DNA from 4 places in the Rhizobium sp. LEGMi-198b genome. Region 2 is predicted to be linked to each of the others. Evidence: predicted binding sites of a transcription regulator. Region 2 holds the regulator's gene; each other region holds the start of a gene.
The links. The regulator LexA, encoded in region 2, represses DNA repair genes until DNA is damaged. The targets are predictions, from matches to a motif close to TGTTCNNNNTGTGTTCNG.
Positions count from the first base shown of each region.

Region 1: ACXHXG_RS05520 (YifB family Mg chelatase-like AAA ATPase) is a predicted target of LexA. The motif match lies at 2,567-2,584, and genes of this name have one in related genera.
Region 3: ACXHXG_RS03255 (PA0069 family radical SAM protein) is a predicted target of LexA. The motif match lies at 3,562-3,579, and genes of this name have one in related genera.
Region 4: ACXHXG_RS08410 (ATP-dependent helicase) is a predicted target of LexA. The motif match lies at 2,707-2,724, and genes of this name have one in related genera.

Region 1 covers NZ_JBSYVH010000001.1:1,129,330-1,134,701, forward strand. Annotated here, with positions in the region: gene cysK (cysteine synthase A) at 1-878, shown strand, start outside; gene ACXHXG_RS05520 (YifB family Mg chelatase-like AAA ATPase) at 948-2,480, opposite strand; gene ACXHXG_RS05525 (hypothetical protein) at 2,614-3,015, shown strand; gene gshB (glutathione synthase) at 3,072-4,019, opposite strand; gene ACXHXG_RS05535 (cupin domain-containing protein) at 4,129-4,632, opposite strand; gene ACXHXG_RS05540 (endonuclease) at 4,729-5,372, opposite strand, start outside.
Region 2 covers NZ_JBSYVH010000009.1:58,915-64,286, forward strand. Annotated here, with positions in the region: gene ACXHXG_RS27920 (ComEC/Rec2 family competence protein) at 1-1,856, shown strand, start outside; gene lexA (transcriptional repressor LexA) at 1,837-2,559, opposite strand; gene ACXHXG_RS27930 (DUF2721 domain-containing protein) at 2,953-3,444, opposite strand; gene ACXHXG_RS27935 (mechanosensitive ion channel family protein) at 3,550-5,372, opposite strand, start outside.
Region 3 covers NZ_JBSYVH010000001.1:663,990-669,361, reverse strand. Annotated here, with positions in the region: gene ACXHXG_RS03275 (F0F1 ATP synthase subunit B) at 1-54, shown strand, start outside; gene ACXHXG_RS03270 (F0F1 ATP synthase subunit B) at 58-549, shown strand; gene ACXHXG_RS03265 (phosphotransferase enzyme family protein) at 857-1,459, shown strand; gene ACXHXG_RS03260 (ribonuclease HII) at 1,472-2,131, opposite strand; gene ACXHXG_RS03255 (PA0069 family radical SAM protein) at 2,335-3,492, opposite strand; gene ACXHXG_RS03250 (glycosyltransferase family protein) at 3,733-4,251, shown strand; gene ACXHXG_RS03245 (hypothetical protein) at 4,430-4,744, shown strand; gene moaB (molybdenum cofactor biosynthesis protein B) at 4,754-5,308, opposite strand; gene ACXHXG_RS03235 (4-(cytidine 5'-diphospho)-2-C-methyl-D-erythritol kinase) at 5,308-5,372, opposite strand, start outside.
Region 4 covers NZ_JBSYVH010000002.1:347,993-353,364, forward strand. Annotated here, with positions in the region: gene ACXHXG_RS08395 (DUF2000 family protein) at 1-373, shown strand, start outside; gene ACXHXG_RS08400 (YiaD family glycine zipper/OmpA-like lipoprotein) at 444-1,112, opposite strand; gene ACXHXG_RS08405 (flagellin N-terminal helical domain-containing protein) at 1,308-2,321, opposite strand; gene ACXHXG_RS08410 (ATP-dependent helicase) at 2,777-5,239, shown strand; gene ACXHXG_RS08415 (amino acid ABC transporter substrate-binding protein) at 5,306-5,372, opposite strand, start outside.

The sequences.
Region 1 (5,372 bases), on a different contig from region 2:
TGGCCAAGGAGAAGGGCGTCAAGGCCAATTTGCTGGCGAAGCTCGAGTTCTTCAACCCGATCGCTTCCGTCAAGGACCGTATCGGCGTTGCCATGATCGAGAGCCTTGAAGCACAGGGCAAGATCACCCCCGGCAAAAGCGTGCTGATCGAGCCGACCTCCGGCAATACAGGCATAGCACTCGCTTTCGCCGCCGCCGCCAAGGGCTACCGGCTGATCCTCACCATGCCGGAGACGATGTCGATCGAGCGCCGCAAGATGCTACTGCTGCTCGGTGCCGAGCTGGTGCTGACCGAGGGTCCGAAGGGCATGAAGGGCGCGATCGCTAAGGCCGAGGAACTGGCATCGACACTGCCCGACGCGATCATCCCGCAGCAGTTCGAAAACCCGGCCAACCCGGAAATCCACCGCAAGACGACGGCAGAGGAAATCTGGAACGATACGGACGGCCAAGTCGATATCCTCGTGTCCGGCATCGGTACCGGTGGCACGATCACCGGCGTCGGCCAGGTGCTGAAAGCCCGCAATTCGAATATCAAGGTCATCGCCGTCGAGCCGGCTGACTCGCCTATCCTCTCCGGTGGCAATCCCGGCCCGCACAAGATCCAAGGCATCGGCGCCGGCTTCGCCCCGAAGATTCTCGACACGCACATCTATGACGAAGTCGTCACCGTCACCAACGACGAAGCTTTCCAGCATGCACGCCACATCGCCAAGCTCGAAGGCGTGCCAGTCGGCATCTCCTCCGGTGCGGCCATCGCGGCTGCGATCAAGATCGGCCAACGGCCGGAAAACGAAGGCAAGAATATCGTCATCATCATCCCCTCCTTCGCCGAGCGCTATCTCTCGACGGCGCTGTTCGAGGGCCTGGGCGGCTGATAGGCCTGCTTCGATCGCCAGGGATTCAAGGGGCGCTGCGGCGCCCTTTGTCATTTCAGCCGCTTGCGCTTACGCCGCCGCGGTCAGCCGCTCGCCGGCAATGCGGTAGGAAATGGCTTCTGCGAGGTGGATGCGCCCGACGGTTTGCTTGTCGTCGAGATCGGCGAGCGTGCGGGCCACTTTCAGCACGCGATGATAGCCGCGGGCGGAAAACTTCATCTTCTCGGCCGCGTCGCGCAGCAATTGCAGGCCGGCGGCGTCCGGCTCGGCGATCGTTTCGATCATCGATGTCGAGCAGCGGGCATTGGTGGAAATTCCCTTCATCCCGGCGGCCTCGAAGCGTTCGCGCTGCCGCTCGCGGGCACGGGCGACACGAAGGGCGACATCGGCGCTCTTTTCGGCCGTCGTCGGGCGGATGAGATCGGCCGCAGAGACGGCGGGCACGTCGAGGCGGATATCGATGCGGTCCAACAGCGGTCCGGAAATCCGGCCCTGATAATCCGCGACGCAGCGCGGGCCGCGGGCGCAGGTGTGACCCGGCTCGCCGGCCATGCCGCAACGGCAGGGATTCATCGCTGCAACCAATTGAATGCTCGCCGGATAGGAAACGCGATGATTGGCCCTGGCGATGACGCATTCGCCCGATTCCAGCGGCTGGCGCAGCGCATCCAGCGCTTGCGGCGAAAACTCGGGCAATTCATCGAGAAAAAGGACGCCGTGATGGGCAAGCGATACCTCGCCGGGGCGGGCACGCAAGCCGCCGCCGACCAGCGCCGCCATGGTGGCGGAATGATGCGGCGTGCGATAGGGCCGGCGGTCGGAGAGCTTTCCGCCCGAAAGCTGACCGGCAACGGAATGGATCATCGACACTTCCAGCAGCTCCGCCGTCGACAATGGCGGCAGAATGGACGGCAGGCGCGAGGCCAGCATCGACTTGCCGGAACCGGGCGGGCCGACGAAAAGCAGATTATGTCCCCCGGCCGCCGCCACTTCCAGCGCCCGCTTGGCGCTTTCCTGGCCCTTGATATCGGCGAGATCGGGGACGTTGGCGGCATTGGCGCGGATCGCCGGTTCGGGGCGTGACAGAACCTGGGTGCCGCGGAAATGATTGGCGAGCGCGATCAGGCTGCGCGGCGCGAGAATATCGATGTCGGCGCCGGCCCAGGCGGCCTCAGGACCGCTTTCGGACGGGCATATCAGCCCCTTGCCGATGGCATTGGCGGCGATCGCGGCCGGCAGCGCGCCAGCGACCGGCGCGATCGTGCCATCGAGGTTGAGCTCGCCGATGACGGTGTAGGCCGCAAGCGCATCCGCCGGGATGGCGCCCAGCGCCGCCATCAGCCCAAGCGCGATCGGAAGATCGAAATGGCTGCCCTCCTTGGGCAGGTCCGCGGGTGCGAGATTGACCGTGACCTTCTTCGGCGGCAGCGACAGGCCAGAGGCATGAAGAGCTGCCTGCACCCGTTCGCGGCTTTCGGCCACGGCCTTGTCCGGCAGACCGACGATATGCATCAGCACCTTGCCCGGGGAAATCATCACCTGCACTTCGACAGGAACGCCCTCAATGCCTTGAAACGCAATCGTGCTGACGCGCGCTACCATCCCCGCCCTCTTTTAACTCGTTTACCGTTATCAATTTTTCATAACAGACTATGGGTTGCATAGTGGCAGAAAACATGGAATAAAACAAGAACAATAAAAGAACGAAGGGACGATTTCTACAATCGGAGCAAATATGAGACTTGTAGTATCGCTATCCCTTCTACTGAGCGCTGTTCTGGCCGGCTGCCAATCTATCGATGGCGGGGATAATCTGGAAAAAGGCGCTCCCTATCAATTAAGCGCCAAGGAAATTGCCGCGGTGGAAAAGGGTTTGCACGAGCAGCTTCCCTATGAGGGCGTGCTGATCTTCGGGCCGATGGCGGCTTCCAAGGATAGCAAGGGCTACGTCAGCGTCTGCGGCACCATCAGCTCCTTTGGCGGCCTGCACGGTGTCATGGACAAGCGGCCTTACGTCGGCATGATGGTCGACGTGAAACCACTTTTCGGCTTCGTGCCGACGGTCATCGCAGACGATAGCTCCACCGGACCGTCGGCAGTGATCCTAACCTGCCGCCGGATGGGCATCGCGATATAGCCCGCCTTGCGGCGAGCGGAGAGGCGGCGTCCTGGTCCCTATAGGGCAGGCGCCCCTCAAGCCCGCTTCGCTTCGATCGCATCCCACAACAGGCTAGCGATATCGGCGCCGCCGAAGCGCTTGACTTCGCGCAGGCCGGTCGGCGAGGTGACGTTGATCTCGGTCATATAGTCGCCGATGACGTCGATGCCGACGAGCAGGAAGCCGCGCGCTCTCAATGCCGGGCCGATGCGCTCGCAGATTTCCTTTTCGCGCGGCGTCAGTTCGGTCGCCTCGGCGCGGCCGCCGACATGCATGTTGGAGCGGCTGTCATGCTCGGCCGGCACACGGTTGATCGCGCCGACCGCCTCGCCGTCGACGAGGATGATGCGCTTGTCGCCCTTGCGCACGTCGGGCAGATATTGCTGAGCGATGAAGGGCTCACGGAAGAGCTGGCCGAACATTTCGAGCAGAGAGGATAGATTGCGGTCGTCCCGCGTCGAATGAAAGACGCCGGCGCCGCCATTGCCATACAGCGGCTTCAGGATGATATCGCCCATCTCCTCGCGGAAGCGGCGAATTTCGGCCGGATCGCGCGTGATCAGCGTCTTCGGCATGAGATCAGCAAATTCGGTGACGAAGATCTTTTCCGGCGAATTGCGCACCCAGGCCGGATCATTGACGACGAGCGTCTTGGGATGGATGCGCTCGAGTAGATGCGTCGAGGTGATATAGGCCATGTCGAAGGGCGGGTCCTGGCGCAGCAGCACCACGTCCATGGTCGAGAGATCGACGCGCTCCGGCTCGCCGAGCTCGAAGTGATCGCCCTTGACGTCGCGAACGATCATCGGCTCAACCGTCGCGTAGACATTGCCGTCACGCATGCTCAAGCGCTCGGGCGTGTAATGGAAGAGCTTGTAGCCGCGGGTCTGGGCTTCCAGGCTCATGGCGAAGGTCGAGTCACCCGCAATGTTGATGCTCTTCACATGGTCCATCTGGACCGCAACATTCTTGATACCAGCCATAGTCAGCCCTCGCTCGAATTTGCGGACAGATGTAGGTCGGCCTGCATCCAAACGCAACGGCTATTCAAGGGCTTCCGTCAGAGACGTCTTTCGTCTGGGCTGGCCGCGCTCAGGCGGCAAGGCCCTGTGCGCCGCCCTGCCGGATGAAGTTGCGCAGGCGATAAGCCATGGTCAAAGGCTTCGGGAACGGCTTGCGGCAGAAGGCGACCTTGCGCAGATAGTGATCGATGCGCCATGTGGCCCAGGTTCCGCCCGCGAAATAGGCAACATCGCCTGCGCTGAGCGTGCGTTCGACGCCGTCTTCCGTCGTGATATGCACCTCGCCTTCAAGGATCATCACCGTTTCGTCCCAGCCGAAATACCAGCGAAACTCGCCTGCCGTGCAATCCCACAGCGCCGTCATCGCGGCATCATCCCGCCCACGCGAATGCTCGGCAATGCGCGCAACCGGATCGCCGGCCAGGATCCACGACGGTTCGATCGGCGAGGGCTTCATTTCCATCTCATCGCTTGCGCCAGCCACGAAGCTCTTCGACTGCGGCAATGCAACAACAACCGGGACCGCACGCGCGGCAAAGGCCGCCATGCTCGCCAACATCAATCTCAAAACCATGCAATCCCCCAATTCCAAGCGCGTCTCAGTTTCCATCGCACGGAAGAGGTAACGGCGCGGTTCATGAAATCTGGCGCATTTTAATGATTGCAGAGATCAGGCAGAAAAACCTTCGATTGTACAGACGACCATGTCATGATCGGATAGCGGCTTGCCCTCCTCATTGAGGGAGGAAACAAGGTGGCTTTCGCCGATCTTCAAACCGCGAGTGATGAACCAATCGAGCTTCATGGTGCGATCGGGAAAACGCGTGATCAGGCTCGGGCGCGTGCTCGTCTGATCCAGCGGGCCACCATGGCATTCGAAGCCACGGCCTTCGGCCATGGCGAACAGGGTATCGGTCGAGAAATCGCCGCCGGTGTGATTGCCGGTATTGAGATCGCCGCCGATCAGGATCGGAAGACCGGGCGCGAAGGCCTCGACAGCGTCGATCAACGCCGCCATCTGCCGCTCGCGATAGGCAGCGGTCGCGACACTTTCGAGATGAACCGACACGGCAACGAGGGGACCGGCCTCGGTCCCGACGATGGCGCCGACAGCACAGCGATCGCCGATGCGCGGCTGCTCATTTCCGTCGTTGAACCAGACGGCCTCGCCCGGCAGGCGGAAGAGGAAAGCATCCTTCAGGGCAACGGAGGACATCAGGGCGTTGCCGTGAAAGCCCTTCTCGTTGAAATCGTCGCGGCAGAAGGAACGCTCGATTTCCGAGCCGAGGCTGAGTTCCAGGAATTCCACGCCAT
Region 2 (5,372 bases):
AACAGCTCCAGCCCTTCGAACTCGGCGACCGCATTCAGGGTAGAGCGCGGTTGACGCCGCCGGCCGGACCTGCCTTGCCCGGCCTCAACGATTTCGCCTTCAGCGCCTATTTCGATGGCACCGGCGCGAATGGTTTTGCCTATGGAACGCCGACATTATTGTCGCCGACTAGTGATGTAGTTCAGGGGTCGGTCCTCGACAAGGCGGATATCTGGCTTGCCGGTTTGCGCAGCCATATCGGCGATAGAATCAGGACGCTTTTGCCCGGAGACACCGGCGCCTTTGCGGCTTCGCTTGTCACCGATGAGAGACGAGCGATCTCAGACGATACGACGGAAGCGCTGCGGACCTCGGGTCTTGCGCATATCATCGCCATCTCCGGCCTGAACATGGCGCTCTCCGCGGGCATCTTTTATGTCGGTTTACGCTACGCCCTCAGTCTGTTTTTCGGCGTGGCACAGGCTTGGCCAACAAAGAAGATTGCGGCCTTCGGCGCGCTAGTTACAGTGACGGCTTATTATCTCATTTCCGGCTTCGGGGTATCCGCGGAGCGTGCCTTCATCATGATGGCTATCATGCTGATCGCCGTGCTCTTCGACCGACCATCCATTAGCCTGCGCAACGTGGCGCTATCGGCGATAGTCATTCTCATACTGTCGCCTTCGCAGGCGCTCGGACCAAGTTTTCAGATGTCTTACGCCGCGACCCTGGCGTTGGTGTCCGGCTATTCGCTCTGGGCGAGGAGGCCGCATCGGGAGAGCGTTCTCTCCCGGTTCCGGGTCATGCGTCCGCTGCTCTTCGTTTCCCGTTTCTTCGGAAGCATATTGTCGACCTCTTTTATAGGCGGCGCATCGACGGCAATCTTCTCGATAGAGCATTTTCACCGATTGGCGACATATGGTCTCATCGCCAATCTGGCGGCTATGCCGGTCGTCTCCTTTGTCGTCATGCCGTTTGGCATGGCGGCGACGCTACTGATGCCATTTGGCGTTGATGCCCCTTTCTGGCAGATAACCGGCTGGGGACTTGATGTCGTCATCGTCATTGCCAAAACGGTTGCCGCCTGGGGCGGCAATATTCCCTTCGGTCGGCTGCCGGTCTGGCTGTTCCCGACGGTCATAGCCGGCTTCTTGTTGATGACCTTGCTGAGAACATGGCTGCGACATGCAGGTGCGCTCTTGATCATCGGTTCGGTTGCAGTCGTGGCGCTCGGCCCCGGTGTCCTCAAGCCTGATCTCATGATCTCCGAGGACGGCACGCTGGTCGCCTTGTTGCGCAACGGTGCGCTGACGACAAACCGCGAAAAACCGCCGGATTTCATCTTCGAGCAGTGGCAAAGAGCATTGGCGATCACCGAGCAGCAACCGCCAACGATGCTTCCGCCGGATAGTCAGCTCCCCAAAATCAGCAAATCAGACAAGCATCGTCGCCTGAATTCCGAAGAACAGAGCACCGTTCGAAAGGCGATGGATGCGGCATTAGACGCGGCCGGGCCGGGCGGTTTCGCCTGCCAAAAAGGTGCATGGTGCGTGGCAATGCTGGATAATGGCGACATGCTTGTCACCATTGAAGATGCCGCCTATCTCGCTCCGGCCTGCGACACGGCCAATATCGTCATCACCTCCGTACGGCTGCGTCTTGATCGCTGCCGCTCTGGCGCGATGCTTTTTACGGGCGCAACACTGCGCCGCACGGGATCTATTGAAATGAACCTCAGCACCAATAAACCGGTCGCAACGGCGGCGTTTGAAAACCTTTCGCGGCCATGGAGCCTGCATCGCTCCTACGACTGGCGAACAGACACTTTTGGCGCGCCGCTCAAGCCGGCGTCACCGGTCAGTGATAGCGGCGAATGAGACCGACGAGCTTGCCTTGTACCTTCACTCGATCCGGCCCAAAGATGCGGGTTTCGTAAGCAGGGTTTGCCGCTTCAAGCGCGATCGAGGCTCCCTTGCGGCGGAAGCGCTTCAATGTCGCCTCTTCATCATCGACGAGAGCGACGACGATGTCGCCGGGATTGGCGGTCGTGGCGTTGCGGATGATGACGGTATCGCCGTCAAAGATGCCGGCATCGATCATCGAGTCACCCTTGACCTCCAGCGCATAATGCTCGCCGGAGCCGAGCATGTCGGCGGGAACGGTGATGTCGTGAGTATTGTTCTGGATAGCCGAGATCGGAACGCCGGCGGCAATGCGGCCCATGACGGGTACCGAAACCGAACTGTTGTTGTCCTCACTCACCGGCTTGGCGGGTGCGGGCGGCGGCACAAGTTGCGGCTTGCCAAGGCTACCCTCGATGACGCTTGGCGAAAAGCCGCGGCGAGGCTGCAGGCTCGGGCTATAGGCCTCAGGCAGCTTGATGACCTCCAGCGCTCGGGCTCGGTTCGGCAGGCGACGGATGAAGCCGCGCTCTTCCAAAGCCGTGATGAGACGGTGAATACCGGATTTGGACGCAAGGTCCAGCGCATCCTTCATCTCGTCGAAAGATGGCGGAACACCGGACTCCTTCATTCGTTCGTGAATGAAGAGAAGCAGTTCCTGCTGCTTGCGCGTCAACATCGTTTTGAACCTCGGGACTGAGAAGGTGTCGTGAAACAAATCCAGAACGGACACTATATGTTCCATATGTGTTCCGCAAGCCCTTAAATTTCGGTGAACATTTTGTAGGTGCATCAAATAAATGGGAACATAACAGGTCCCGGGCAGATGACTTTTTTCCCGGCACCTTCAAACTAAATAGCAGAAATATATGCGGAATCGGGCGAAGCAAAATTTCGGACGATCCCAAAACGGATTATCTCCAAGGCGGCGAAAAGCCATGTTCTTCGTTCTATAAGCTCTTTGGAGGACGACACTCTCCGAACCATGGAGAGCAAGCTATGGATCTGACTGGGAATCCGGATTTCTGAGGGGCCGGGATTGGTGCCATCCGTAGTAATATTCGATGGGATATCAATAGGTTGAACTTTTCCTCGAACTCCCGTGCCGGTGCTCGAGCAAGGTACGGTCGTTGGCGATCTGCCTTAGCATGCTGCGCCCGGCCAGAATCATCTCGACGAGAAAGGCCACAAAGGCGCCCATGAGTGCGAAGACGGCAAGGCCAAAGAGCCAGAGCAGCAATTGCTCGCGAAATTGCTGTCGAATTGCACCGCCCATGAGGCCGAGCGTCGCAAGGCATGTGAACACGCCCGATGCCGTGCCGAGCAGAACTGCGATCTCCAGCGCCAATGTTCGCCGTCGCAGATAATAGAGCTGCAGCAACCGCGTTTCATCCGGGTCCTCAGAGGTCACCCGTTCGAAAAGGCTGTTGACCCGGTCGGAGACGCGGGCGAGCCTGGCCGAGAAGACATTGAGGCACCCGGCGGTGCCCGCCAGCAGAAAGACCGGTGTCAGCGCTATTTGAATAACGTGCGCGGCAATAGACGTCAGATGGTCATTCAGCACATTGGATCTCCTTTCTGTCCAACGTCATCCGGTATCGGCTCCAGGGTTGTCGCCTTGCCAAAGAGGGCGCGGAGATGAGGCTGGTGACTGATCTCGCGCGAACGGTCAGGTCGGCGGCGCTGCCGATTGCGTCATTTGCTCAGCGATCTTCTTTCTCTGCAGTGTCATGGCTGCGATCGCGGCATCGGATTTTTCCTCGCCACCCACCTGCACTGTCGGCTGAGCGAAGTCGATGCCGTTTTCCATGAAGGCGTCGCGGATCATGGTATAGGCCTGGCGCCGTATGTAGGTTTGCCGACCGGGGAGGGCGGTAAAAGCAAAGCTCAGTTCGATACCGAAGTCGCCAATTTGCTCCACCCCCTTCATTTTCAGGGTCTCAAGAATCTGCGGTCCGATTTCCGGATCTTCTTTCAACTGCTCTCCGATTTGCTTGACGATCCTTTTCGCCTTGGCGACGTCGGTATTGAACGGAACCCGTAGCAGGAATTTATCGATCGCCCAGTCGCGGCTCATGTTCTGAACGGCGCCGAGTTCGCCGAAGGGAACTGTGAACACCGGACCATGATGATGTCGAAGCCTGACGGAACGCAGGCTGAAAGATTCCACGGTTCCCTTGTAGCTGCCGCTTTGAACGTATTCGCCGACGCGGAAGGCATCGTCCATCAGGTAGAAAATGCCGCTGACGATATCCTTGACGAGCGTTTGCGAGCCGAAGCCGATCGCCACGCCGAATATGCCGGCCCCCGCAATCAACGGCCCGATCTGCACGCCCATTTCGGACAGCACGGTGAGGACGGCGGCTGCGATAACGATGGCTGCCAGCGCGTTGCGGAAGATCGGCAACAGGGTGCGAAGGCGGCCCGCGCGCGCGGCTTCCGCCGATGGCGAGGAGGCACTGCTATCGGCGGCGCTCAATTTCTCGTCAATGAATGCCCTCGACAATTGCCAGCAGAGATCGGCCAAAATCAGAACGACGACGCTCTTCAGCGCACCGCGAACAGCGGCGTCGATCGCCGGATTTTCTCGTGCGAGGATGTTGGGATCATAGTGCCAGACGACGGTAATCCAGGCGACCGCGGCTACGATGACGAGCGCCCGCGCACCGCGGATGGCCAGCACCATGCGCGCACTGTTCTTGTTGTCACCAGGCCAGCGTCCCTTTGCAAATGCTTCGGCCGTCCGTCCGACGGCAGTCAATAGCCCCGGAAGAACAACGACATAGATGCCAAGCCAGAAGAGGCCGACGAAGTTGGCCACCCAAAGAAGCCAGAGGCAGGCAACGTAGAGTGAATAAAGGATGTTCATAAGCGTTAACTGTCGGGCAGCGGTTTCCTTGGCCGGTCGCCGCCACACGGCTTCGAGCGTAATCAGCAATAGGAGAATGGAGAACCCGTGGGAGACGACGGTGCCGACATCTCCGTCGATGGAGAGCGGTCTGGTCAGCGACGTCGTGGCGCCGGCTATCGCCAAAACGGCAATGAAGAGACAAGCCCTGCGATAGCCGAAGGCCGACAGAGAGCCCGCGTCCATCGATAGTCTGCAGACGGCAAATGCGAGGCGAGCGGCAATGAATGCCGTCAGATAAAACAGGATCACCACATGCAGTAGCGGCGGCCAGTCTATGGCTAGGAAAATGGCGGAGCTGACGAGGGTGAAAGTGATCCACGGTCCTAATTCTCCGATCGTATGTGCGACAAGAGGATTTGGAAACTGGGCTTTCAGGACGGTTTTCTTGAAAAACCATTCCGCAGCGAGACCGACGCAGACCAATGCGGCGAACATGACGACGGCAGGCGCAAAGCCGTTGTTCCTTGCCTGCTCACGCACCCTACTCGCTGCAGCGGCGAGCTGCCCCGGTACATTGGGAATCGCCGACCGCAGCGCCTTATATCGGGCGCGAGCGCGGGCCTCTCCGGTTTCGACCAGCG
Region 3 (5,372 bases), on a different contig from region 2:
CAGGCAGACGTCGCTTCGGCTGTCGCCGAAGCATCCGCCAAGCGGGAGGGTTGATCCATGGAATTCGGTCTCGACGAAACTTTCTTTGCCTTCGTCGCTCTCATCATCTTCCTCGGCCTCATCGTCTATCTGAAGGTGCCGGGCATGATGGCCAAGTCGCTGGACGACCGCGCCGATCAGATCCGTAACGATCTGGCTGAAGCCAAGCGCCTGCGTGAAGAAGCCCAGCATCTTCTGGCTGAATACCAGCGCAAGCGGAAGGAAGCCGAAGCCGAGGCAGCCCATATCGTTGCGGCCGCCGAACGCGAAGCTGAAATGCTGACGACGGAAGCTCGCAAGAAGACGGAGGAATTCGTCGCCAACCGTACGGCGCTTTCCGAGCAGAAGATCAAGCAGGCGGAAGCCGATGCGATGAAGGCGGTCCGTTCCGCCGCCGTCGATCTGGCCATCGCTGCTGCTGAATCCGTGCTCGCCAAGAAGGCCGACGGCCAGGTTCAATCCGAACTCTTCAGCAACGCCGTTGGCGAAGTGAAGTCGCGGTTGAACTGAGCGCGCAAGCAATCGATCTTTGGAAAAGCCCGGCTTCGGCTGGGCTTTTTGTTTTTAAAGGTATCGCTCGGCGACGGTGACATTTGACGATAGCTCCGGATCTAAATTAGATTTCGACCTCGTTTTAGGGGGAGAAATGGTGATACCGAACGGGGAGAGTGGCGAGGGACCATTTCGCCAGGGTGATCTCATCTATCGGCGGACTCGTCCTTGGACAGCGAGTGTTCACGCCCTTCTCACCACACTTCACACCCATGGCTTTGCCAATGCGCCATTATCAGCCGGATATGACGCGGCGTGGGAAAGAGTGAGCTTTCTCCCAGGTGAGACGGGTGACTTGGACGACAATGAGAATATGAGGTCGATGGAAGCTCTGCAGTCCGCGGCGCGCCTGCTGCGGCGCTATCACGATTGCACCGCTCTGTTGATGCGGCCGATGCTGGAGGACCAGAAATGGCAATTGTCGCCGCGGCCGCCGTTCGAGGTGATCTGCCATGGCGATTTCGCGCCCTATAATATTGTTCTCACCGGCAGCGAGGTGACTGGCATCATCGACTTCGAGACGGCCCATCCCGGCCCGCGTTGCTGGGATCTCGCTTACGCCATCTATCGCTGGGCGCCTCTGTCCGCTGGCGACGAGGTCAAGGATCTCGGCGAGCTCGATACGCAGATCCTCCGCGCTCGCAGTTTCCTTGATGCCTACGGCTTGCCCTCGGAGCAACGATCGGCCTTGCCAGGGATGATCATTGACCGTCTAAATGCCTTGGTCGGCTTCATGGAAAGCGAGGCGGCCAATGGTGTGGAAAGATATCGTCGCAACATTGAAGATGGCCATGCTGATATCTACCGGCGCGATGTTGCCTATATCAGCGAGCACCGAAGCGAGATTGCAGCCGGCCTTGCAGGATAAGCAGAGCTGGCGTCAGGCCTCATCGCGTCGGAGCGGCCGGAAACTCATGCGATGTAGCGAGCAGGGGCCGTGCTTCTCGATGCCGGCGCGGTGCTCAGGCGTCCCGTAGCCGACATGGGCGGCAAAGCCGTATGCGGGGAAGACATCTCCGGCGCGGGCCATCATCCGGTCGCGCGTCACCTTGGCGACGATCGAGGCTGCGGCAATGGAAAAGGAGCGGGCATCGCCCTTGACCACGGCTTTTCCCGGGCAAGCGAGGCCGCCGGGCACATCCAACCCATCCGTCAGCACGTAGCTTGCCGGCACGGCCAGGCTGCAGATGGCACGGCGCATGGCGTCGAGGCTCGCCTTGCGAATATCGGTGATATCGATACGCGCCGCGCTCGAAGAAGCAATGGAGACGGTCGCGGTCGAGAGGATTTCGACAAACAGTGCCTCGCGCCTGATGGCCGAAAGCTGCTTGGAATCGTTCAATCCCTCGGGAATGCGTTCCGGATCGAGAATGACTGCGGCCGCGACGACTGGACCTGCAAGAGGCCCGCGCCCGGCTTCATCGGCACCTGCGACAGGCCAGTGTCCAGCGCGGCGGGCAATCAGCTCCAACTCGAAGGTTGGAACGATCGGGCCCTCTTCGAAAAGCATGGGAGAATCGGATGGTGTGCTGCGTGGCATGCGGCAAGCTCGCACACCATCCGATCTCCTGCAAGCCCCCGGTGGATCAAGGCGGCGAACCAGGGGGCTCTTCCGGCGGGCAGGGAAACCCGCGGGAAAGAGTCAGAGCAATTCCAGGAAAAGTGCGTGAGCCGCTTTCCGTCCGGAATTGCGAAAAAACAAAAAGATAGAGCGGTTCTAAGATTCCGCGAAAGCTGAACCGCTCAGAGCAGCGAAAGCTGCACGCCGCTGCCATCCGGCGGCACAAACAGGTCGTCGCGCAATGCGATACTGCGGCGGGTGAGCTCCAGCCGCTTGGTCGCCATTTCGAAACGGCGGCTGATCTGCCAGGCATAGGGGCCTGCACCCTTCATGCGTTTGCCGAACTCGGCATCGTAATCCTTGCCGCCGCGCATGGAGCGGATCAGCGACATGACATGGCGGTAGCGATCCGGATAGTTCTGCAGCAGCCAGTCGCGGAAGAGCGGGCTGACCTCCAGCGGCAGGCGCAGGATGACATAGGTTGCTTCCATGGCGCCGGCGGCCTTGCTGGCGTCGAGAATGCGTTCGATTTCGTGGTCGTTGAGCGCCGGAATGATCGGCGCCACCATGACTGCCGTCTGGATACCGGCTTCGCTGAGCACCCGTATCGCCTCCAGCCGCCGCTGCGGCGTCGCCGCGCGCGGTTCCATGGTACGCGCCAGCTTGCGGTCGAGCGTGGTCACGGAAATACCGACCCGAACCAGGTTCTTGGCGGCCATCTCTTTGAGAATATCGATATCGCGCATGATCAGCGCTGACTTGGTGACGATCGCAACCGGATGGTTTGCCTTGTTCAGCACTTCGAGAATCTGCCGCATGATGCGCCATTCCTTCTCGATCGGCTGATAGGGATCGGTATTGGTGCCGATGGCGATGACGCGCGGCTTGTAGCCGGGCTTGGCCAGCTCCCGTTCCAGAAGCCGCGCCGCGTCCGGCTTGGCGAAGAGCTTCGATTCGAAATCGAGTCCCGCCGACAGACCCATATAGGCATGCGTCGGCCGTGCGAAACAATAGATGCAGCCATGCTCACAGCCACGATAGGGATTGATGGAACGATCGAAGGATATATCGGGCGATTCGTTGCGTGTGATTGCCGTACGCGGCTTCTCCACCTGGACTTCGGTTTTGAAAGGCGGCAGTTCTTCGAGCGTTTGCCAGCCGTCATCGAATGTCTCACGTCGCAGCGGTTCGAATCGGCCGCTCGGGTTCAGCCCGGCGCCGCGACCGCGCCGGCGGTCGATCTCGACTCTGAGACCGGTGTCGGCGATCAAAGCATTGGCAACATCTGCCGTATTGGCAGGCGCAAATGCGACCTGCCCTGCAAGGGACTGCTCGTTCATCGGTAACTCCGGGGCGGTTCATGGCATCGCATGCCGCGTCTAAGATGATTAAATTCCTATCCGACAAACGAGAACATTGCAAGAACAAAATGCGCGATTACGCTCCGCCGCGCGGCGTTTCCATGCCGACGAGCAGAGGTCCCGGTGGCATTTTGGACCTGCGTATAAGCCATATCTAAACCTTCGGGTTTAAGGGGTTATGCGCTGGCAATAAATTGTGCGGCGCTTTATAAATGGGCAATGTTGACAGTAATCATCGAATGCCAGGATCAGGAACCTGAGCTGGCGCAGACATTGGCGGCCCTGGTAGCCGGCGCGATCGAAGGTTTGGTGTGCGACGTCGTCGTGCTCGATCATGGCTCGCGTGACGGCACCTCGCATGTGGCCGACGCTGCCGGCTGCCGTTTCTATTCGAAGTGGGATATCAAAGACATACTGCATTCGGCGCGCGGCGAATGGCTGCTTTTCGTCGAGCCCGGCGCCCGCCCGCAAGCCGGCTGGATCGATGAGATTGCCGAATATGTCTCGCTGAATAAGGTGCCGGCGCGCTTCACCGCGTCGCGGGGTTATCGACGGCCTTTGTTCCAGCGCATCGGCCGCAGCCTGCCGCCTCTGGAACTGGGTTTGCTCCTCTCCAAGCGACAGGCCATCGCCGCCGCCAAAACGGGCATGCGGCTTGCCGAATTCGCCAGGGGGCAAAAGAGCCGCCAACTGTCGAGCGAGCTAATTCCCTCTTGGGTCGCACGCGCGGCAAGGTAGCGCATTGTAATCAATCCAGATTCCATTTGAAAATAAGAGAATTTCTGTCATAATTTTCATATGGCGGCACGTCTCGCGTGTCGCGTCAGGCGGCCGACCATGAAGATGCCGGTATGCGGCAGAGCAGGTCAGCGGAACTCTCCTCTTCCGCCGGATTTCCGGCGAAAGGAGGTGCGTCATGGGACGCACGATGCTCTGCCGCCTCATCGGAACGGCCCTTGTGGCAACGGCAATCCTTCATCCGAGTACTGCAGCTTCGCAAGCGATGTTCGCATGCGCTGAACGCGCCGATATGGTCGCTTTTCTGGAAGCGCACTATTCCGAAAAGCTCTCGGCCATTGGTCAGCTCGATCCGAGGAATATTATCGAGGTCTTCGCTGCTGAAAGCGGCAGTTGGACAATGATGATCACCGGTGTCTCCGGCCGAAGCTGCGTGATCCTCACGGGTCAGAATTGGGAATCAATTCCTGCCTTGCCTGGATCGAAGGTATAAAGCGCCAGCTTATTTTGAGCCGGCACCGCGCTTTAGATGTTCATCGAGCCGCGGCATGATCTCCACGAAATTGCAGGGCATATGGCGGTAGTCGAGTTGCGCCTTTAAAATGCCGTCCCAGGCATCCTTGCAGGCGCCAGGGGAGCCCGGCAGCACGAAGATGAAGGTGGCGTTGGCAACGCCGCCGGTTGCACGCGACTGGATCGTCGCCGTGCCGATCTTGTCGTAGGAGATGCGATGGAACACCTCGGAAAACCCGTCCATCCGCTTTTCGAACAAGGGCTCCAGCGCTTCGGGCGTGACATCGCGGCCGGTAAAGCCGGTGCCGCCGGTGGTGATGACGACGTCGATGGTTTCGTCCTGCGTCCAGGCCTCCACCTGGCTTCGAATACGCTCCTTGTCGTCGGGAACGATGGCGCGCGCAGCCAACCTATGACCGGCTTCCGCGATACGGGCAACCAGCGTATCGCCGGACTTGTCGTCGGCGAGCGTGCGCGTATCGGAAACGGTCAGCACCGCGATGCCGACGGGGATGAAGGACCTTGCTTCACTTGAACCGGTCATCACGCGTCTCCCTTGATCGTTTCCGTCGCCTGGAAATACCAGTCCGGCCTTAAGCTGTGAAGCG
Region 4 (5,372 bases), on a different contig from region 2:
CAATCTTGAATCCTGGCAGAAACTGAACGTGACTGCTTTCCTGGCGACCGGCATTGCCGGGCAATTTCCTGACATGATCGGCGAACCCTATCGCGATCGCGCCGGCAACCTCTACAACGCGCTATCGATCCAGCCGATGATCGTATTGTCGGCCAACGAAGAAACCATGAGCACGATTCATCGCCGCTCGCTGGAGCGCAACGTCACCTCCTCGATCTTCATCGAGGAAATGTTCTCAACCGGCCACGATGTCGCCAATCGCGCCGTCTTCTCCGAATTTACGCCTGAGGACGCCAAGGTGGTTGGCATCGCGCTGCGCGCGGACAAGAAGATCGTCGACAAGATCACCAAAGGCGCGACGATGCACTCGTGAACGGGCAGCGGTCAAACAAAACGGCCGGGTCGCAAAACCCGGCCGTCCTTGTTTGAAGGTCTACGTCAGATCAGCCGTTTTGGGTAATGGGCGCGATCTGGATTTCGACGCGACGGTTCTGCGCACGGCCGGCTTCGCTGGCGTTGGTGGCGACCGGCTGGCTCGGGCCGAAGCCGACGGCAGACATGCGGCGCTGGTCGATGCCCTGGCTGCCGAGATAGCTGGCAACCGAATCGGCGCGGCGTTCGGACAGTTCCTGGTTATGCTGCAGGCTGCCGGTCGAATCCGTATGGCCGTTGACGTCGATCAGCGTGCGGTTGAACTTGCGAAGCACGATCGCGACCGAATTCAGCGTCGGATCGAATTCCGGCTTGATCGCATCCTGGTCGATGTCGAAGGTAATGGCCGACGGCATATTGAGGATGATGCGGTCGCCGACGCGCGTTACGGAGACGCCAGTACCCTGCAACTGCGCGCGCAGCTCGGATTCCTGCTGGTCCATGTAATTGCCGATGCCGGCACCCGCAAGCGCACCGACGCCGGCGCCGATCAGCGCAGCATTGCGGCGCGATGCCGGCGAGTGGCCGATGAGAAGACCGGCAACCGCACCAACGCCGGCACCGATCGCGGCGCCTCCCGCCGTGTTGGATACTTTCTGCTCTCCCGTATAGGGATCGGTTGTCGTACATGCATTGAGAAAGGCTGCCGAGACGGCAAGGATGGCAAATTTCTTGATCATAGAATCGTCGCTCTCCGGTTCGATGGTCCGCAGCAGATATGAAGCATTGCGGCAATATGATGAAATATAATTTTCGTCCACCCGCGGCCGGGCTGCCCGGCCACTATTCTGGAGCGTTTTCTTCCAAACTAACCAGTTCAAGGAGATTGGATCCGCTCCGCCGATCTATTCCCCTTGAAATCCAGGCTTCCGCCGTCAGAGGTTTTGGAAGAGTTGTCTCACCGTATCGTAGCTGGCATTGGCAATCGACAATGATTGCAATCCCAGTTGCTGCTGCGTCTGCAGCGCCAATACCCTGCTTGATTGCCTCTCCATGTCGGCATCGACCAGCTTGCCGACGCCACTCGTCAGCGAATCGCTGAGATTGCTGGCAAATTGGTTTTGCAGACTGACGCGCGTTTCCAACGAGCCGAAGGCCGATCCTATCGTGTTCAGTTGGTGCAGCATGGCGGTGACGGTGTTGACCATGTCGGTCACGGCGCCCTGTGTCGTATTGGCGTCGAGCGAGATTTCCACCTGCCCGCTGGTATCGCCATTTTTACTGCCGATCAGCACATAGTTCTCGGCTGCCCCCGCTTCCGTTGCAAAAGCCGTGGAGGTGAGCACGCCATAGCCGCCCGTGCCGCTTGACTGATCGTCGATCAGATATCGTGCATCCGTCGATACGATGGGGCCGCTGGTCGAGCCGACACCCTCATAGTTCAGCATGCCGATCGAAACCGTGCCATCGGTGTGGCGGATGAGGGAGCCCGGGATCTCGTGTGGCTCGGTCGGATCGTCACCGTTCTGCAGCACGACCCAGTTGACGCCGTTGAAGCTCGTCGACTCGCCGACGCTGCGAAGCTGGTCCTTAAGTTCGGAGATTTCGTCGTTGAGCTTGGTCTTATCGACACTGCCCTCATAGCCAGTCACCAGCTTCGATCGGATCTGAGTGACGATATCGATTGCGCTGGTGATGCCCGTGGAGGCGGTGCTGACCGTGGCAGCAGCAAGCCCCAGCGCATCCTGCACGGCCGAGACGGCGCCAATATCGGTGCGCGTCAATGTCGAGATCGTCCAGTAAGTGGCGTTGTCCTTAGCGGTCTGCACACGCAGACCGGATGACATCTGACGCTGTGCAACATTCAGATCCGCCTGTGTGTTTCGAAGGACTTCAAGGGCTGTTTTGACAGGGGAACTTACCCTTATGAAGGTCGAAAAAATACTCACGACACAGGACTCCGGACGCAACGATACACAACAGATACAAGAAGACATTGGAACCATGCCGCGGGCGCTCATGCGCGCGGGCCAACCGAAGTCGGCGAAGGTGGAGTCCGGCAAAAAAACAGCGCCTGAAACTCGAGCGGTTACAGGCGCTATGATTAGCAATCATGCTTAAGAAAGCTATAATGGAAACTAGCAATTTACCATAAATCGCCCTCGATCAGAAAATCGTTATCGCGTTCAGGTTGCGATCATTCCACCGCCCGGAGCCTGGCCGCCTTCGCACGCAATGCCGCTTCCTACATCTCTTCATGCAGCCGCCGCTCCGTTGAACAACAAGCCGCAGGAACTGCGAGACAGTCCCTTGAAAGGCTTACAACCCAAGAAATGTGCACTTTTTGTTCTATTTCCCGGCCGTTTCTTTTGCCTTTCAGGGCAGAATCATTACATTGAGCCGCATGACCATCGGACATGACGACATTCCCTTCTTTGACGAGGAGCCGGAGGACGCGGCGCCGCGTCGGCCTGCCCCTGCCCCCAGCGCCGGTGGCGGTATTGCGGCCCGCGCCATGGCGGCGCGCGACAGCGGCCGCCGCCCTGACTATCTCGCTGGCCTCAATCCGGAACAGGCGGAAGCGGTCGAGACGCTGGATGGGCCCGTACTGGTGCTCGCCGGCGCCGGCACCGGCAAGACGCGGGTGCTGACGACCCGCATCGCCCACATCCTTTCCACCAATCGTGCTTTCCCATCTCAGATCCTCGCCGTCACCTTCACCAACAAGGCCGCGCGCGAGATGAAGGAGCGTATCGCCCTCCTCGTCGGCGGCGCGGTCGAAGGCATGCCCTGGCTCGGCACTTTCCATTCGATCGGCGTCAAGCTGCTGCGCCGTCATTCCGAGCTGGTCGGCCTCTCCTCGAGCTTCACCATTCTCGACACCGACGATGTCGTGCGCCTGATCAAGCAATTGATCCAAGCAGAAGGGCTGGATGACAAGCGTTGGCCCGCCAAGCAATTTGCGGGGATGATCGACACCTGGAAGAACAAGGGCCTCGGCCCGGCCGATATTCCGGAAGGCGATGCGCGCGCCTTCGCCAATGGCAAGGGACGCGACCTCTATACCGCGTATCAGGCCCGCCTGAAGACGCTGAACGCCTGCGACTTCGGCGACCTTTTGCTGCATCCGATCAATATGTTCCGCCAGAATCCTGATATATTGAAGGATTATCACCAGCGGTTCCGCTACATCCTCGTCGACGAATATCAGGACACCAACACCGCTCAATATATGTGGCTGCGTCTACTGGCGCAGCGGCAAAAGGGCGAGCTGCAGAATGTCTGCTGCGTCGGTGACGACGACCAGTCGATCTACGGCTGGCGCGGCGCTGAGGTGGACAACATCCTGCGTTTCGAAAAGGATTTTCCAGGCGCCAAGGTCATCAAACTGGAGCGCAATTACCGCTCTACCGAGCATATTCTCGGCGCGGCCGCGCATCTGATTGCCCATAATGAGGGCCGGCTCGGCAAGACGCTGTTCACCGACCGCTCCGATCCCGACGATATCAAGGTGCAGGTGCACGCCTCCTGGGATTCCGAGGAGGAAGCGCGCGCGATCGGCGAAGAGATCGAGCAGCTTCAGCGCGGCAAACACAATCTCAACGACATGGCGATCCTCGTGCGCGCCTCATTCCAGATGCGTGAATTCGAAGACCGCTTCGTTACGCTCGGCCTGAACTACCGCGTCGTTGGCGGCCCTCGCTTCTACGAACGCCTCGAAATCCGCGATGCCATGGCCTATTTCCGCCTCGTCTGCCAGCCGGCCGACGACCTCGCCTTCGAGCGCATCATCAATACGCCGAAGCGCGGCCTCGGCGACACCACCGTGCGCGCCCTGCACGATTACGCCCGCGTCCGCGACATTCCGATGCTGGCGGCGGCCGCCGATATTATCGAAACGGACGAGATGAAGCCGAAGGCGCGCAAGGCGCTGTTCGACGTCGTGCAATCCTTCCGCCGTTGGCAGGGATTGCTTGAAAACACCCCGCATACCGAGCTTGCCGAGCAGATTCTCGAAGAGTCCGGCTATACCGACATGTGGAAGAATGACAAATCGGCGGAAGCACCCGGACGGCTGGAAAACCTGAAGGAACTCATCCGCTCGATGGAAAGCTTCGAATCCATGCGCGGCTTCCTCGAACACGTAGCCCTCGTCATGGACGCCGAGCAGAACGAGGATCTGGACGCAGTCTCGATCATGACGCTGCACTCCGCCAAGGGCTTGGAATTCGACACCGTCTTCCTGCCTGGCTGGGAGGAAGGCCTGTTTCCACACCAGCGCTCGCTCGACGAAAGCGGCCGCGCCGGTTTGGAGGAAGAACGCCGCCTCGCCTATGTCGGCCTCACCCGCGCTAAGCGCCGCTGCCACATCTGGTTCGTCTCCAACCGTCGCATCCACGGCCTCTGGCAATCGACCATCCCGTCTCGCTTTCTCGACGAACTGCCGGAAACCCATGTCGAAGTGGCCGAGATGGAGCAATCTTACGGTGGTTACGGCCGCGGCGGCTATGGCCAGTCACGCTTCGACAAGGCCGACCCTTTCGCCAACTCCTATTCCACTCCCGGCTGGAAACGCGCCCAGGCCAACAAGACCGACGCCACCCGCGACAATTGGGGCTCCCGCTCCGGCCACGCCGTCGAACGCATCGGCTACGGCGAAAGCGGCCCCAAAACCCGCACCATCGACGGCGAACTCGTCGCCAAATCCACCTCCACCGAACCCTCTAAATTCGCGATCGGCGACCGCGTCTTCCACATAAAGTTTGGGAACGGCAATGTTTCCGAGATCGAAGGGAACAAGCTGACGATCGATTTCGATCGGGCGGGGCAGAAAAGGGTGTTGGATGGGTTTGTGGAGAGGGTTTGACGGTTGCGGTGGGCATCTGCCGCATCGATCATCTGCTTTGCCAACGCAATGCCCTTTGCCCCGGAGCTAGGGCACATGCTCCATCATGATTTGCGTGTGCAGCATCGGCGCTTCGCTTCCGAAGTAAGTCTTC